DNA from 2 places in the Bradyrhizobium sp. NBAIM14 genome. Region 2 is predicted to be linked to the other one. Evidence: riboswitches for the same ligand, from Rfam matches in the RefSeq annotation. Region 2 holds a riboswitch; the other holds the start of a gene.
The links. A riboswitch is a leader RNA that binds a small molecule or an ion and turns the genes downstream of it on or off. The one in region 2 is predicted to bind cobalamin.

Region 1: another riboswitch for cobalamin. It lies ahead of metE (5-methyltetrahydropteroyltriglutamate--homocysteine S-methyltransferase); the one in region 2 lies ahead of I6F28_RS24105 (energy-coupling factor ABC transporter permease).

Annotation. Positions count from the first base shown of each region.
Region 1 covers NZ_JADYVQ010000014.1:161,531-168,895, forward strand. The annotation lists gene I6F28_RS27075 (nodulate formation efficiency C protein) at 1-705, opposite strand, end outside; gene I6F28_RS27080 (hypothetical protein) at 1,048-1,323, opposite strand; cobalamin riboswitch at 1,735-1,937, shown strand; gene metE (5-methyltetrahydropteroyltriglutamate--homocysteine S-methyltransferase) at 2,038-4,383, shown strand; gene I6F28_RS27090 (hemerythrin domain-containing protein) at 5,657-6,256, opposite strand; gene fixJ (response regulator FixJ) at 7,263-7,365, opposite strand, start outside.
Region 2 covers NZ_JADYVQ010000011.1:109,416-116,780, reverse strand. The annotation lists gene I6F28_RS24120 (histidine phosphatase family protein) at 1-439, shown strand, start outside; gene cobT (nicotinate-nucleotide--dimethylbenzimidazole phosphoribosyltransferase) at 446-1,498, opposite strand; gene cobF (precorrin-6A synthase (deacetylating)) at 1,504-2,253, opposite strand; gene I6F28_RS24105 (energy-coupling factor ABC transporter permease) at 2,299-2,976, opposite strand; cobalamin riboswitch at 3,014-3,232, opposite strand; gene cobA (uroporphyrinogen-III C-methyltransferase) at 3,278-4,009, opposite strand; gene I6F28_RS24095 (cobyrinic acid a,c-diamide synthase CobB) at 4,006-5,316, opposite strand; gene cobM (precorrin-4 C(11)-methyltransferase) at 5,316-6,098, opposite strand; gene I6F28_RS24085 (cobalamin biosynthesis protein) at 6,095-6,463, opposite strand; gene cbiE (precorrin-6y C5,15-methyltransferase (decarboxylating) subunit CbiE) at 6,460-7,365, opposite strand, start outside.

The sequences.
Region 1 (7,365 bases), on a different contig from region 2:
GGATTGCGGCTCCCAATCTTGTCCTTCGCTCTTCTCGAAAGTGATGACCCCGTTGTATGTAAAATAGCGGGGCCCTGGGATATTACAGTTCACCACAAGCAAAACGCGCCACAGATCACCTTTCTCGGTCGGCTTGTCATTCTGCTTCGGCAAGTAGTCCACTCCAACAGGATCAACGATAGTGCAGCTGCCCTGCCGCAGAAGATCACCGAGCCGACCTTGCATGGTCGTCACAAAGTTGAAGTTGGCCGGGTCATGCAGAAAGCCAAGATTTGCGTCCCTTTCGCCATCCTTGACTTCACTGGCGATCAACGAGAGCGCGAAGGCGCGCCAGCCCAATTCCATTGGCTTCGCATAGGTCGACGCAAGTTCAATCGTCCCGTCGAGCGCGACCTTCCAGGTGATAACGTACTCTTCGTCTGATTTATCATCCCGGTGCCTGGTCCAAGAAACAAAAACATATTCATTTTGGTCAAGTTCAGCGACGCCCCACATCCGAGGGACGAACTGTGCCACCTTCGAGACGTTGGAGATAACTTGTTCTATTGTCTCACCGTCTTGCGCTCGCCACGTTGACTTGACTCTTTCGACAAGGGGGCTGTCGTTAGCGCGAACAGTGTTGCTCGTCGCAGCCAGCCCGGCCAGGCAGATCAGGGATCGACCGAGCCAAAGCCATAGCGCGCGTCTTCCTGACGTTTTCTTCATAACCGTCGGCCTATCCGGTCTCATCCACACGTCATTCCAGAGCAGGCAACCTTCAACCTGTTATGCGCGAGCGCAAGAAGTTAGCGGCGACGCGACGGGGCGACCACTGGTTTTCCCGTGCGAGCAGGCGCTCCCCTCTATGTCACGCGCCGCTAACTTCACTGCCACCGACAGCCTCAATTTGCTGTGCTGGACATGCCCAGCAGGAGGACTGGGCAGGCAGAGGACGTGCATTCTTCGTGCCAGATAATAGACGGCAATTCGCACCGGTTTTGTGTCCTCTTTGTCGACTTTCCGACTGGCGCATGTCTCGATGTTTCCGTTCAACCTCTCCAGCACGGCTTATGCATCCCCGTCACGCACCGGATGTTCGACGGCACAGCGGAACGCCTCGGTGCCAAGTTCCTGATGAGAAGTGGCAGCACGTTTGCCGTCATTGAACCGTGTGGTTCGGTTATCGTTGCCGGAATGTGGGCTTTTGATCGCTGCCATGCCTTCGGGCACTTTCGGCCAAGGGGCCATGGCGCGTTTGGCGCTCCTTTCGCGACGTCCGGCGCTCCGGAAGTCGAGAACAGCCTCAGTCAGGCGCGCTTTGTACTCGATGGCGAACGACGGCAAGCCGATCTTCGCCGAGCATTTGGGGTGTGGCTGGCACCGCAAATCAAACGTGCTGCCCGGGTAAGTTGTAAGTTGCTGGCTTAGCCAGGTGTCTTGGCCTATTCAACACTGATCCTGTTGGTCGAGAAGGTGGCTGGATGGCGCGCGTGCTCGAAAAACCGCTGGGAAGCTGGGACTGGCGACAAATGCGTTCTGCTCGAGGCAGCGGCCCCGACCGCGCAAGCCGCATTTGTCCTTTCCACCGATCTGGCGTGCAACCCGCGGGCAACTGCGATGCTCATTGCGGTATCGCTGATTGGAGAGCACTGCTACATCATCTCAATGCTAGAGATGCGCGGTCATTCGCGTAGCAGATGTCGCAGCATCAGCTTGAGACATGATCTGAGAGGTTGACGGAAGACTGCTCTTGCCGATAATCCAAGTCGTCGAGGTTCTCCGGTTTCCATTTGATCCGGAGCTAAGAGGGAAGCCGGTGAAAATGCCGGCGCTGCCCCCGCAACTGTGAGCGGCGAGCCGCTGTCCAACGACGTCACTGAAGCCTGCGCGGCTTCGGGAAGGCCGGACAGCAGCGATGACCTGCGAGCCAGGAGACCTGCCCCGACACTATATTCGTCCACGGGCGGGGTGTCCCGGTGGTGCGCCAAGCAGCCGTCGCACCGCGACTTCCCCTGCCTGCGTCCGCCATGGCCTTTGCCCCCAACATGGGTTAACGCTATGTCTCTTCTCTCCCTCCCTGTTGCCACGCTCGGAACGCCACGCATCGGTCCAAGGCGCGAGCTCAAAGTCGCTCTAGAAAGCTACTGGGCCGGAAAAAGCAGCGAACAGCAGCTGCTCGAGGACGCAGCTGGCCTGCGTGCCGCGAATTGGGCCCGTCAGAAATCTATCGGCGTCACGGTCATTCCATCGAACGATTTCTCGCTGTATGACCAGGTGCTCGACACAAGTGTCATGGTTGGCGCCATCCCGGAGATCTACGCCTCGAAAGCCGAATCCGTTTCGCTCAAGACATACTTCGCCATGGCCCGCGGTTCACAATGCGACGACCAGGAAGCGAGTTGCGGTCACGGACCGCGCGGATTTGGCGCACCCGCACAGGAGATGACCAAGTGGTTCGACACCAACTATCACTATATGGTCCCCGAGTTTCACAGGGGACAGACTTTCAGGCTATGCTCTCGCAAGCCGATCGAGGAGTATGAGGAAGCCAAGGCCCTTGGCTTTCAGACCCGCCCCGTCCTGATCGGGCCGGTCACATTCCTAAAGCTCGGCAAGAGTCCCGATCCCACGTTCCAGCCACTCTCACTGCTGGATGAACTGATACCGCCCTATATCGAGGTTATGCAGGAATTGGCCAAACGTGGGGCAAATTGGGTTCAGTTCGACGAGCCCAGCCTAGTTCTTGATCTGGATGAGGGGACGCGAAAATCTTTGCGACATGCCTATGACCGGCTCGCCAAGGAGGGGCCGGCGATCAAGATCATGGTTGCCAGCTATTTCGGCGACCTCGGCGACAATCTGGACACCGCCTTGAGCCTGCCAGTTGCCGGGCTGCACCTCGATCTGGTTCGAGCGCCACAGTTGTTGCACCAGATCATCGCTGGCGGCCGAAGTGATCTCGTCATGTCGCTCGGTGTCGTCGACGGTCGGAATGTATGGCGGTCGAATTTGTCGTCGCTGCGCCAGCGGCTCGAACCCGCGATTGCGAAGCTCGGCAAGGATCGTGTACAGATCGCCCCATCCTGCTCGCTGCTTCATGTGCCGGTCGATGTTGAACTCGAGACCGGGCTCGCTTCCGACGTCAAGAGCTGGCTTGCTTTCTCGGTCCAGAAGATGCGGGAGCTTGCGATCCTAGCGCGTGCACTCGCAGGCGACCAGAATGTTGCGTTAGCTCTTGCCGAGTCGGAAGGTGCCGCGACTGTCCGCCGGACTTCGCCGAAAATCCGTGATGCCAATGTCGCTGTCCGGATGAGAGCGATCGACCAGACCATGTGTCGGCGCGCGAGCCCATTTGCCCGTCGGGCCGAGATCCAAAGCAATCGATTCGGACTACCGGCTTTTCCTACCACGACGATCGGATCATTTCCGCAGACCACAGAGATCCGGAATGCCCGTGCGGCGCATGCGCGAGGTGCGATAAGCGACGAGCAATACGACAAGTTCCTCAAGGAGGAGACTGCGCGCGCCGTACGTTGGCAGGAGGACATCGGTCTTGACGTCCTCGTGCACGGCGAGTTTGAGCGCAATGACATGGTGCAGTACTTCGGCGAGCAACTCGCCGGCTTCGTATTTACCAAGAGCGGATGGGTGCAGTCCTACGGCTCGCGCTGCGTCAGGCCACCGATCCTGTTTGGCGATGTAGCACGGCCGAAGCCTATCACCGTGGACTGGTGGCGCTACGCGCAATCACTAACAAGGAAGCCGATGAAAGCGATGTTGACCGGACCGGTGACGATCTTGAACTGGTCCTTTGTTCGGGATGATATTCCCAGAAGCGAGGTCTGCCGCCAGATTGCGCTCGCGATCCGAGACGAAGTCCGCGATCTCGAGAATGCTGGTGCGACCATGATCCAGATCGACGAAGCTGCAGTCCGCGAAGGATTGCCGTTGCGTCGATCGGAGTGGGCGGCTTATCTCGACTGGGCCGTCGATTGCTTCCGCATCTGTTCATCGGGCGTCGCCGATCAAACGCAAATTCATACGCATATGTGCTACTCGGAGTTCAACGACATCATTGGTGCGATCGCTGCAATGGACGCGGATGTCATCTCGATCGAGACATCGCGCTCGAAAATGGAACTACTCGACGCGTTCAGGAACTACGAATATCCAAATCAGATCGGGCCGGGCGTGTACGACATCCACTCTCCACGCGTTCCCGAGACGAGCGAAATGAAGGAGCTGATGGTGTTGGCTCGGACGCGGCTGCAGGATTCGCAGCTCTGGATCAATCCAGACTGCGGCCTGAAGACGCGCAAATGGGAGGAGGTTCGGCCAGCGCTAGCGAACATGGTCACTGCCGCCCGCGAACTGCGCGCTGCATTCGATCCGCGAGGCCGTTGATCCGGGCTTCGGTCTCTTTTCGACAAAGCTGATCCGCTTGTGGTCATTTGCGCGGGAGCCTTAGGAACCCAAAAAAATCCCCGGCCCCGCTTAGCGGGCCGGGCGAAAGTCTGGGAGGAGCGACGCTGACGCATTCGCGCGGACTTCCATCGGCGGAGGGAGGCCAGCCGCCGGTTCGATCACGGGAGGACATTCGCCGAAAATCTGAGCCGAGTTGAAGCACAAGCTCAGCGTAGCTCAATTATGCCGTGGTATGCGACCGTATAGCCTGAGAGTTAGAATCTACACCAAGGTTTGTCGCTCATGAGCACGTCGGCACGATTACGACAGCAGCGAGGGGGCATGCCGGGCGGTCGCCGCAGGACAGCAAACTCGGTGCGCTTTCCTGCCTGGAGCCTTATGTTCGATCAGGGCGACGTAAGCCCGGCTCCATGGATCTCGCAAGCTTATCCAATGCATAAGCGGTTGCTAAATTTGAACCTTGCTTAAGGCAGTCCTTGGTCGACCGGTTCCACCCGATAGTCGGGTTTCGGCTTGGGCGCTGAGGAGCACCCTATCGGCACCGCGGCATCATCAAGCTCGTGACACCCTCCGCATGGTCCGCTCATAGATCTCAAACAGAGGTTTCTGGACCTGATTACGGAGTGTCGCCGATGCCTATGGCCGCTCCAAGGCCAATGGGAGGGCATGCTGCACGCCGCATACACGTATGTAGGATCGCGATGAAGCGGTCACGCGTCAGGAACGAGCATCATTTACGATGCGGATCCCCATAGGTTGTTGAAATCCAATTGCGCCAGAACTGGTCGTGGCGATCCACGTCCAGCGCCTTGCTGTTGGTGCTGAACGTACCCGGGACTGGCAGTGCCTCGCATTCGCGTGCAGTGAGTAGGACCGGCTGCGGCCGGATGTCTCAGAGCGTATGGGGCGGGGCTCAAGGAGTGGGAGTGCTTCGCCGCACCCGCGCGGCGGCAATCGTCCGTCCTCATCGGTCGGCGGACACGAGAGGCGTCCGTTTCGCGCGATATCACTGCGCAACTGACAGACCTGCGAGGTTTACATTGTGGTGCCGGAACCAGAGCTCAGCTAGGCTCCGCCATGCTGTTTGCGCCGGGGTCGAGGAAGCGATCACGTTGCGCAGAAGCCATTTTGGGGGGGCGGCAGCCTACGTGCCCGCGAGCACCCCCATTTTCTTTCGACAGAATGAGCATGAGGTCCACTTCCTGCTGTCAAACGGCCGCGATCAATACGGCCCGTCCGTCTCGGCGCTGTGTCACGGATTGCCGGCCTTGGCGGACGACAACGCGACCGAGCTCCGTTCGGCCTCAGCTTCTTGCTCCAATTGCAGAATATGCGCTCTTAGCGCATCGGAAGTCGCTGCCGCTGTCTCGCTGAACAGCGGATCTCCATCATTGGTGAGGGCGGAAGCGATTTCGGTCCAATCCTTAGCCGAGAGAGCCTTCAGAGCGGCGGGAAAGAAATCTCGTTCTTCCCACATCATGTGGTGCCGCTCGCGTACTATAAAGTCGCGTATGATATTGCCGACGTCTTGCCGAAAGAGGTCACGATCCGCGAGGATAGCGTCAATAGCTCGCGCGAAGTGGTGCAAACGGTCGACAACTTCCTGGTGTTCAAGCGCGAGATCGCCGACGATTGCAGCTGCCTCCGGATCGCGAGACTTGAGCTTGAAAAAAATCAAGTCTTCCTGTGGATGATGGTACACCTCGGGGTAAACCTCGAAATAGCTGATAATCGCGCGAATGACCTCATAATCGGGGCGGATCCCCTTCTCAAAAATCTCCAATTCGCGTTGAAGAGCGACCAGAAGAAGATCAATGTTGCGATGCTCTCGAAGCAGAAGATCGATGATCATTGCGGTGTTCCTGGAGGCACAATCTAGGCTGGAAGCGATTTCTGCCATTTGCAAGACTGCCCAAGCCGAATTCGGTGTCCTTCGCGGGGCTGCGATTTGTCCGCGCCATTCGACGCAAAAAGTAGCGCGCTTCAATTTGAGCTGGCGTAAATCAACTTAGCTGAAGTGTTGCACAAAGCTCCTGGGCAGTCCGTCGTTACGCAGCACGACCGCACAGCGCACGAAACCACCTGATAGAGGTATTGGGCTGCCTCGTCTTCGCGGTAGATCTCGCTATTGGGAGTGAGACGCTTCGGTCTCGGAATTATGCCAAATGGTTCACGACGATGAGGTCGCCCACGCAAGACGCTGGTCGGATGGCGTCTCGTCTCGCTAGAACTGGCGGCCTGGGCGTGCATGGCGGACCCTATCTTACCAACGTCGATTCGACGCAGATTGGCTGCTCCTGACGAATTGGAAATTTGGATGTTTTCCCTAGGTAGAAGCCCCTAAGTATTTACACGTAAGTCCATGAGCGGGGCGTGTATGGGGCGGCGCGGTCACTTGGTTGCTCAAACATGCTCAAATCGGATTACGAAGCTGCATGCTGGCTTCGTCGGTCGCGCACTGCCGTACCCCTGAAGAGCTCCAGCCAGCCGAAACGTTGTCGTCCATCGCCACTTTCGGCTCGCCGCAGGAAGTCTTGTTCGGCGCCTTGACTTTGATCCTCGTCAGCATCGGTCGGCCGCGGAGGTGACGGGGCCGATGTTGACGGCATCCTGATCGATGTACGCTGGCGTGGTGACGTGCTTGATGATCATGCGATAAGTACGCATGTGGACCGAGTTGGGGTCTAGCCCGGATCATAGGTCTCGGCTCGCGTGACATATTGACCTGGCGCAACGGCCGGCCTGGGTGTGTTGCATCGGCAGGCGTCACCGAAAACATGATCGGCTCGGTGCGCGCGAAACCCGCCGTTCGTCAGCTTGATGCATGAATAAGCCATTCACGCTATTTTGCGCTGCTGCTAGAGTCCCGCGGTAATGGCGATCCGCATCAACTCGGACATGCTGCGGACATTAGTCTTGGCCATCAGGTTCGCACGGTAAACCTCGACTGTCCGCGGACTG
Region 2 (7,365 bases):
CGCGGATCTCGCCGGCTATGCCAGCCCGTCGCGGCGCACGGTCGAGACGGCGCGCGCGCTGGGGCTCGAACCGGAGCTGATCAGCGAGTTTCGCGAGCAGGATTTCGGCGACTGGACCGGCCATCGGCATGACGAGCTCGCCGCGACCGGTGGCGAGGCCTACGCGCAGGTCTGGCGCGATCCGGCGCACGGACGGCCGCCGAATGGCGAGAGCTTTGCGGATCAGGTCGCCCGCGTCCGCCTGGGCCTGGCCCAGATTGGCGCAGGCTCCGCAGCACTGGTCGTCCATTCCGGCACCATACGCGCTGCGCTCTGCATCGCGCTCGATCTCACACCGGAAGCCGCGCTGCGCTTCGTCGTCGATCCGCTGTCGCTGACCCGGATCGACCGGCTGGCGGGCGGTTGGCGCGTCGTGTCGGTCAACCAGCGCGTGGCTTGAGCCGCATCAAGAAGACCGATCCGGCACATTGGCCTGCGCGAACGTCGCCATGCCATTGTGAAGTGCGCACGCCGAGCGCACCAGCGGCAGCGCGATGGCGGCGCCCGATCCCTCGCCGAGCCTGAGATCGAGGCTGATCAGCGGCTGCACGTTCAGCGCGCGCAACACCAGCCGATGTCCCTGCTCGGCCGATTGATGCGAAGGCAACAGGAACGGCTGGCAGGACGGGTTGAGGCGCACCGCCGTCAGCGCCGCCACCGAGACGATAAAGCCGTCGATCAACACGGGGATGCGGCGTTGCGCGGCCGCGATGATCGCACCCGAGATCGCCGCAATCTCGAGGCCGCCGACCGCGCACAGGATTTTTTCGGGTGACGCCCCCGCAACGCCGTGATGCGCGATCGCCGCATCGATCACCCGCACCTTGTGCGCGCGGCCCGACGCATCGACGCCGGTGCCGCTGCCCGCGATCTCGTCGGCACTCACACCGAGCAGGCTCGCAGCAATCGCTGCTGAGGTCGTGGTGTTGCCGATCCCCATCTCGCCGAAGATCAAGAGATCAGGCCGGCCGGCCTCGGCGCGCACCACCGCGCGCTGCCCGGCCTCGAAGGCGAAGGCCAATTCCGCCGGCGTGAGCGCGGCCTCGACACTGAAATCGCGGGTGCCGCTGCGCGGCTTGTCGGTGACGATTCCCGCGATCTGCGCCTCGGCCAGCGTGCCGGCGTCGACCACCTCGAGGCTCGAACCCAGCTCGCGCGCCAGCACCGAGATCGCGGCGCCACCGGCGGCAAAATTCGCCATCATCGCGATGGTGACGGCTTGCGGATAGGCCGACACGCCCTGCGCGACGATGCCGTGGTCGCCGGCGAAGATGATGATCGGCACCCGCGCGGCGCGCGGCTGCTCGGTGGCCTGCAAGCCCGCAAGCTCGATTGCGAGCTGCTCGAGCCGGCCGAGCGCACCGGTCGGCTTCGTCAGTTGCGCCTGCCGCGCAATGGCCGCCTCACGATGAACAGCGGAGACCTCTGGGCAGTTCTGGGTAACCCATTCGGGAAGCATGCTGCTCAACGCCTGCGTTTGATGATGTAGCTGTCCATGATCCAGCCGTGCCGCTCGCGTGCGTCCTGCCGCACGGCGGCAATGCGCGCGCCCAGTTCAGCCAGCGCGCCGGACATGATGATCTGATCGGGCATGCCGAGATAGGCACCCCACCAGATCTGCAGGCCTTCTGGATCCAGCGATTGGAACGCCGTGCCGCCATCGAGCATCACGACGACGGTGTCGACGCCCTGCGGCCAGCCGCCTTCGCGCAAGCGCCGCCCTGTCGTGACCAGGAACGGCTCGCCGATGTCGTTGAGCGGCAGCGCATGCGCCGCGCACAGCGCCTGGATCGAGGTGATCCCCGGCACGACCTCGATTGTCGGCAATGGATCGAGCCGCCGCGCAATGCGCAGCGAAGAATCATAGAGCGAAGGATCGCCCCAGATCAGCAGCGCGACCTTGCCCTCATCTTCGAGATGCCCAGCGATCGTCTGCGACCAAATCGCGGCCACCGCATCGTGCCAATCGTCGACGCCCTTGCGGTAGTCCGCCTCGGTCGCATCGCGCACGGGAAGATCGAATTCGGCGATGCGCGTCGTTTTGTTGGTGAGCACACCGGCGCAGATCGTTCGCCTGAGATCTGCGAGATCGGATTTCGCCGTTCCCTTGCGCGGGATCAGGATGAGATCGGCGGCGTTGATGGCGTCAACGGCGGCGCGCGTGAGCTGCGCGGGATCGCCGCAACCGATGCCGATCAGGGAGAGCGTTAGCATCGCGAGCGCGATGGGCGGCCACACCGGCGGCCCATCGCTGATCTCTTACGCCGCGTTGTGCAGGCGCGGGGTGACGAGGCCGGGCGCGGTGACGCCGCGCAGCGACTTCGCCAGCGCCAGCACCGCGAGATCGGCGAGCGGTTCGATCACGATCACCAGCGCATAAGCGGCAGCGAACGTCCCGACGCTGGCGAGATTGCTCATCGCAAAGCCGGAGCCATAGAGCGCCCAGAACGCCACCCATGCGATCACGCCGGCCTGGTAGGTCGTCGAAAGCGCCAGCGCCTGACCGTACTTCAAATCGACATAGGCGGTGTTGCGGGCAATGATCCGCTTGGCGATCGCCTGGATCGCGAACAGCGGCACCAGAAGCGTGGTGACGTTCATGCCGTATTGCGGCAGATCGACTGGCTCCAGCAGCATGCCCTGAAGCAGCAGGCCAAATGCAAGGCCGAAGGCGGCGGGCGCAGCACCAAAGAGCAGGAACAAGGTCGAGCCGAGGATGAAGTGCACCTCTGATACCCCAACCGGAAAGTGCGGCAGGATTTCGAAGAAGACGAAGACGAGAGCGGTGGTGGCCAGTGTCCGCGCCGCGAACGAGCCGGCGCCCTGCTCGCGCACGGTCTCGACCGCGAGCTTCAAGGCAACGCCGCCTGCGGCGATGCCGGTTGCGTAACTCAACACGAGCTTGGCGCCCGTCACGATCCCGGGTTCGATATGCATGGCTCAATTCCTTTCCGCCGTCACACCCGACGGCCTTGGCCTCAAAACGTGCACGGCCGGTCTCCTGGCTCGCGGTTCACTGGGTTCTCCGGCCTTCCCGGACCTTGCGGTCCAGTGGCGGTTCGGAGGCCCTCACCGCTTACAGTCGCGGGGGCGGCTGGGGTTTTGGGCGCCGCAACTGGGTCCGCCCATCCCCATTCCCGATTATGCTCCGGCGCTTTGCGCCGCGTCGAGCACCATGCCGCTCTTGTGTGCCCCTTTCGTATCGCGGGCGTCAAGGGGCGAACCGCTGCCGGAGCCGTCATGCCGGATATTCTCCCGCCAGCGCGCCGAACAGGATGACGGCCGCAGTGGAAGCGGCGCCGCCGCGCCCAAGCTGCTCGGCGAGCTCGGCAATCGTGGTGCGGACCAGCCGTTCGTCGGGACGCCCGAGAGATTCGGCGAACAGCGCCGGAGTGCTGGGAGCGAGGCCGTGCGCGATCAATTTTGCGGCAAGCGCCGGAAAGGTGCGCCGGCCCATATAGACCACGGTCGTGGCCTCGGGGTCGGCCAGTGCCGCCCAATTCAGATTGGGCGGCAGCTCGCCCGTGACGTCAGCGCCGGTGATGAACTGCACCCGGCGGGAGGTATACCGGCGGGTCAGGGGAATGCCGGCCTGGGCGGCGGCGACACAGGCGGAGGTGACGCCGGGAACGATCTCGTAGCCGATGCCGGCCTCGCGCAGCGTCTCGATCTCCTCCTCCAGCCGGCCGAAAATGCCGGCATCGCCGGACTTGAGCCGCACCACGCGCGCGCCGGTTGCGGCATAGTCGACCAGGAGACGGTTGACGTGGTGCTGCTTGGTCGAAGGACGCCCGGCCCGCTTTCCCACCGCGACGAGATTGGCGCCGGGCCGTGCGAGATCGAGGATCGCGCCGGAGGCAAGATCGTCATAAAGCACGACGTCGGCCTCGCGCAGCCGCGTGGCGCCCTTCACCGTGAGGAGCTCGGGATCGCCCGGACCGGCGGAAACGAAAGAGACAAAACCGCTCACCGGTCCTCCGCGATCAGATGGAAGAACGTGCCGGTGGCATGGCCACGGCGCGAGCCGGTTTCGGCAATGACCGCGCCGGTGGCATCGTGCACGACCGCGAGCGGCGTATCGGGCTGGGCGAGGATGGTCGAATAGTGGAACTCGTGGCCGCGCAGGCGCGCGCCAGGCTGATGCCCCGGCATCGGCGCAGCCAGTTCAGCAAGACGATAGCCGAGATGCATGCGGCGCTTGGCAAAGCTGGTCTCGAGGCCAAGCAGCCCCGCCATCTCATGGCTGATACCGTCGGCGTCGGTCAGGCCTGCGCCCAGCACCATATAGCCTCCGCATTCGCCATGCACCGGCCGCGTCTCGGCGAAAGCGCGCAAGCCGCTGCGAAAGCGCGCATTGGCCGCGATCTTTCCTGCATGAAGCTCGGGATAGCCGCCGGGCAGCCAACACACGTTGGCGCTCGCATCGGGCGCTTCATCGGCCAGCGGCGAGAACGGCACGATCTCGGCGCCCGCGGCGCGCCAAGCTTCCAGCATATGCGGATAGACGAAGGAGAACGCCGCATCGCGCGCCAGCGCGATGCGCTGGCCGGGCGGCGTCACGTTCAATCCGTTCGCCGCAGCTTGCGGCGACCATTGGCCTGCCGAGTGGAGCACCGCATCGAGATCGACGTGCTCGGCGACAAAGCGCGCGGCCTCGTCGATCAGCTTGCCGATCTCGGCCTGCTCCTCGGCCTGCACGAGACCGAGATGCCGCTTCGGCAGGCTGATCTCGGCATGGCGCGGCAGCGCGCCGAACACTTTGATGCCGGCCTCGTTCAGCGCGCGCCGCACCAGATCCTCATGGCGGGGGCTGGCGACGCGATTGAGCACGACGCCGCCAAGGCGCACGCCGGCGCGGTAATCGCGAAGGCCGGCGGCGATCGCTGCCGCAGTCTGCGCCTGGCCGGAGGGATCGATCACCAGAACCACTGGCCAGCCCAGCATCTCCGCGATATCAGCGGTCGCTCCGGTGCCGGAGACACCGCGCGCGGCGACACCGTCGAACAGGCCCATCGATCCCTCGGCGAGAACGACATCTGCATTGCCGCCACGGCTGACGAGATGCGCGATGGTGCCGCGATCCATCGCCCAGCTGTCGACGTTGACCGAGGCGCGTCCCGTGGCTGCGGCGTGGAAGGCGGGATCGATATAGTCGGGGCCGCTCTTGAAGCACTGCACGTTCAGGCCGCGCTTGCGCCAGGCGCGGGCGAGCGCCAGCGTCAGCGTGGTCTTGCCGACGCCGGAGGCCGGCGCGGAGATGACAAGGCTCGCCGGCATCACGACGCCTCCGGAAAGCGCGGCTCGGCACCGACCGGCCGGTAGCGGCGGTCGTAGTCGGCGGCATAGAGGCGGCTCTCGTCAAAATCGGCAGCGCCAAGCGTCTTGCCGACCAGGATCAGCGCCGTGCGCTCCATCTCGCCACCCACGAACGCACCGAGCGTTGCAAGCGTCGCGCGCACGATGCGCTGCTCCGGCCAGCTCGCGCGCCAGACGATCGCGACCGGGCAATCCGCGCCGTAGTGCGGCGTCAGCTCGGCGACGACCTGGTCGAGCAGATGGATCGACAGGTGGATCGCGAGCACCGCGCCGGTCGCGGCGAACGCGGCGAGCTTCTCGCCCTCGGGCATCGCGCTGGCACGGCCCGGCGTGCGCGTCAGCACGACCGTCTGAGCAAGACCGGGCAGCGTCAGCTCGGCCTCCAGCGCGGCCGCGGCAGCCGAGAACGAGGGAACGCCGGGTGTCACCGAGTAGGGAATCCCGAGCGCACGCAAACGGCGGAGCTGCTCGCCCATCGCCGACCAGATTGAGAGATCACCGGAATGCAGCCGCGCGACATCCAGGCCTGCCGCATGCGCGCCTGCGATCTCGGCGATGATCTCGTCGAGCGACATTGGCGCGGTGTTGACGATACGTGCGCCGGGCGGGCAATGCGCCAGCACGCCCTCCGGCACCAGCGAGCCGGCATAGAGACAAACCGGACTGGCCGCGATCAGATCGCGGCCGCGCAACGTCAGCAGATCGGGTGCGCCCGGCCCGGCACCGATGAAATGCACCGTCATGGGCCGTCTCCTTCGGCAATCGCGGCGGTCGCGGTGCGATCCTGCGAGACAACCCGTGCTGCAATCAACCGCGCGCGCGGACCGGCGACCGCGAGCGCCGCAGCCTCGGCTACAGATCCGGTGCCAAATTTCTCCGCGACGAGCTTCGATTGCGTGGGCGTGTCGATGCCGGCCAGTGTCGCGGCCGGAACGGCCCTGATCGGCACGCCGCATTCACGTGCGAGTTGCTTCAGCGCCTCGATGTCGGCCTTATCGCTGACGGTTGCCATCGCCGCAAGCCCTTCCGCACCGCCCGCAGCGAGCAGCGCTTCACGCAGCGAAGCCAGCGTCACATCGCGCTTGAAGCCGAGTCCGGCGACCTTCATCGCACCACACTCCACTGCACCACGGGGCGTGCTGCCTCCCACGACCGATAGCGGCCGAGCGGGGCGGCATGCGAAATTTCGGCCCGCATCAGTTCGCCGCCGTGACGCCGATGCAGCTCGCCGAGCAGAGCTTCCGTCTCCAGCGTCACAGCATGCGCCACGAGCCGCGCACCCGGCGAGAACCGCGGCCAGATCGCATCAAATAACACTTCGTCGAGACCACCGCCAATGAAGACGGCATCCGCCGCTTCCAACCCGGCAAGAGCTTCCGGTGCCCTGCCCGTGACGACTGTGATCCGATGTGCCAAACCGAAGGCGGCTGCATTCTTGCGGATGTTCGCGGCGCGATCCTCGCGCGCTTCGACTGCACTCGCCGTCCCACCACACAGCGCCCACTCCACGGAGATCGAGCCTGAACCTGCGCCGATATCCCACAACCGTTCGCCGGGCCGCGGCGCCAACGCCGAGAGCGCGAGCGCACGTACCGGCCGCTTGGTGATCTGGCCGTCATGCATGAAGAGGTCGTCCGATAATCCCGAACTGCGGGGCATCCCCTGTCCGCCCTTCGCCTCGACGGCGACGGTGACCAGGTTTCCGGCGAGATCACCGGCAAGACTATCGGCGCGATATTCTGTGACGCTTTCGCGCGGGCCACCGAGGGCGGCGAGCATCCAGAAGGCCGAGGCGCCCCACCCGCGCTCGCTCAACCACCTAGCCAGATCGCCAGCCGCTTTCCCATCGCGCACGAGACAGATGATGCGCGCCCCTCGCGCCAGATGCGGACCGAGACGCTCGAACGGTGCGGCGTGAAGCCCGAGGCAGACGGTGGATTCGAGTCGCCAGCCCAGCCGCGCGGCGGCGAGCGAGAAGGTGGACGGAGCAGGATGCGCGATCCACTCGTC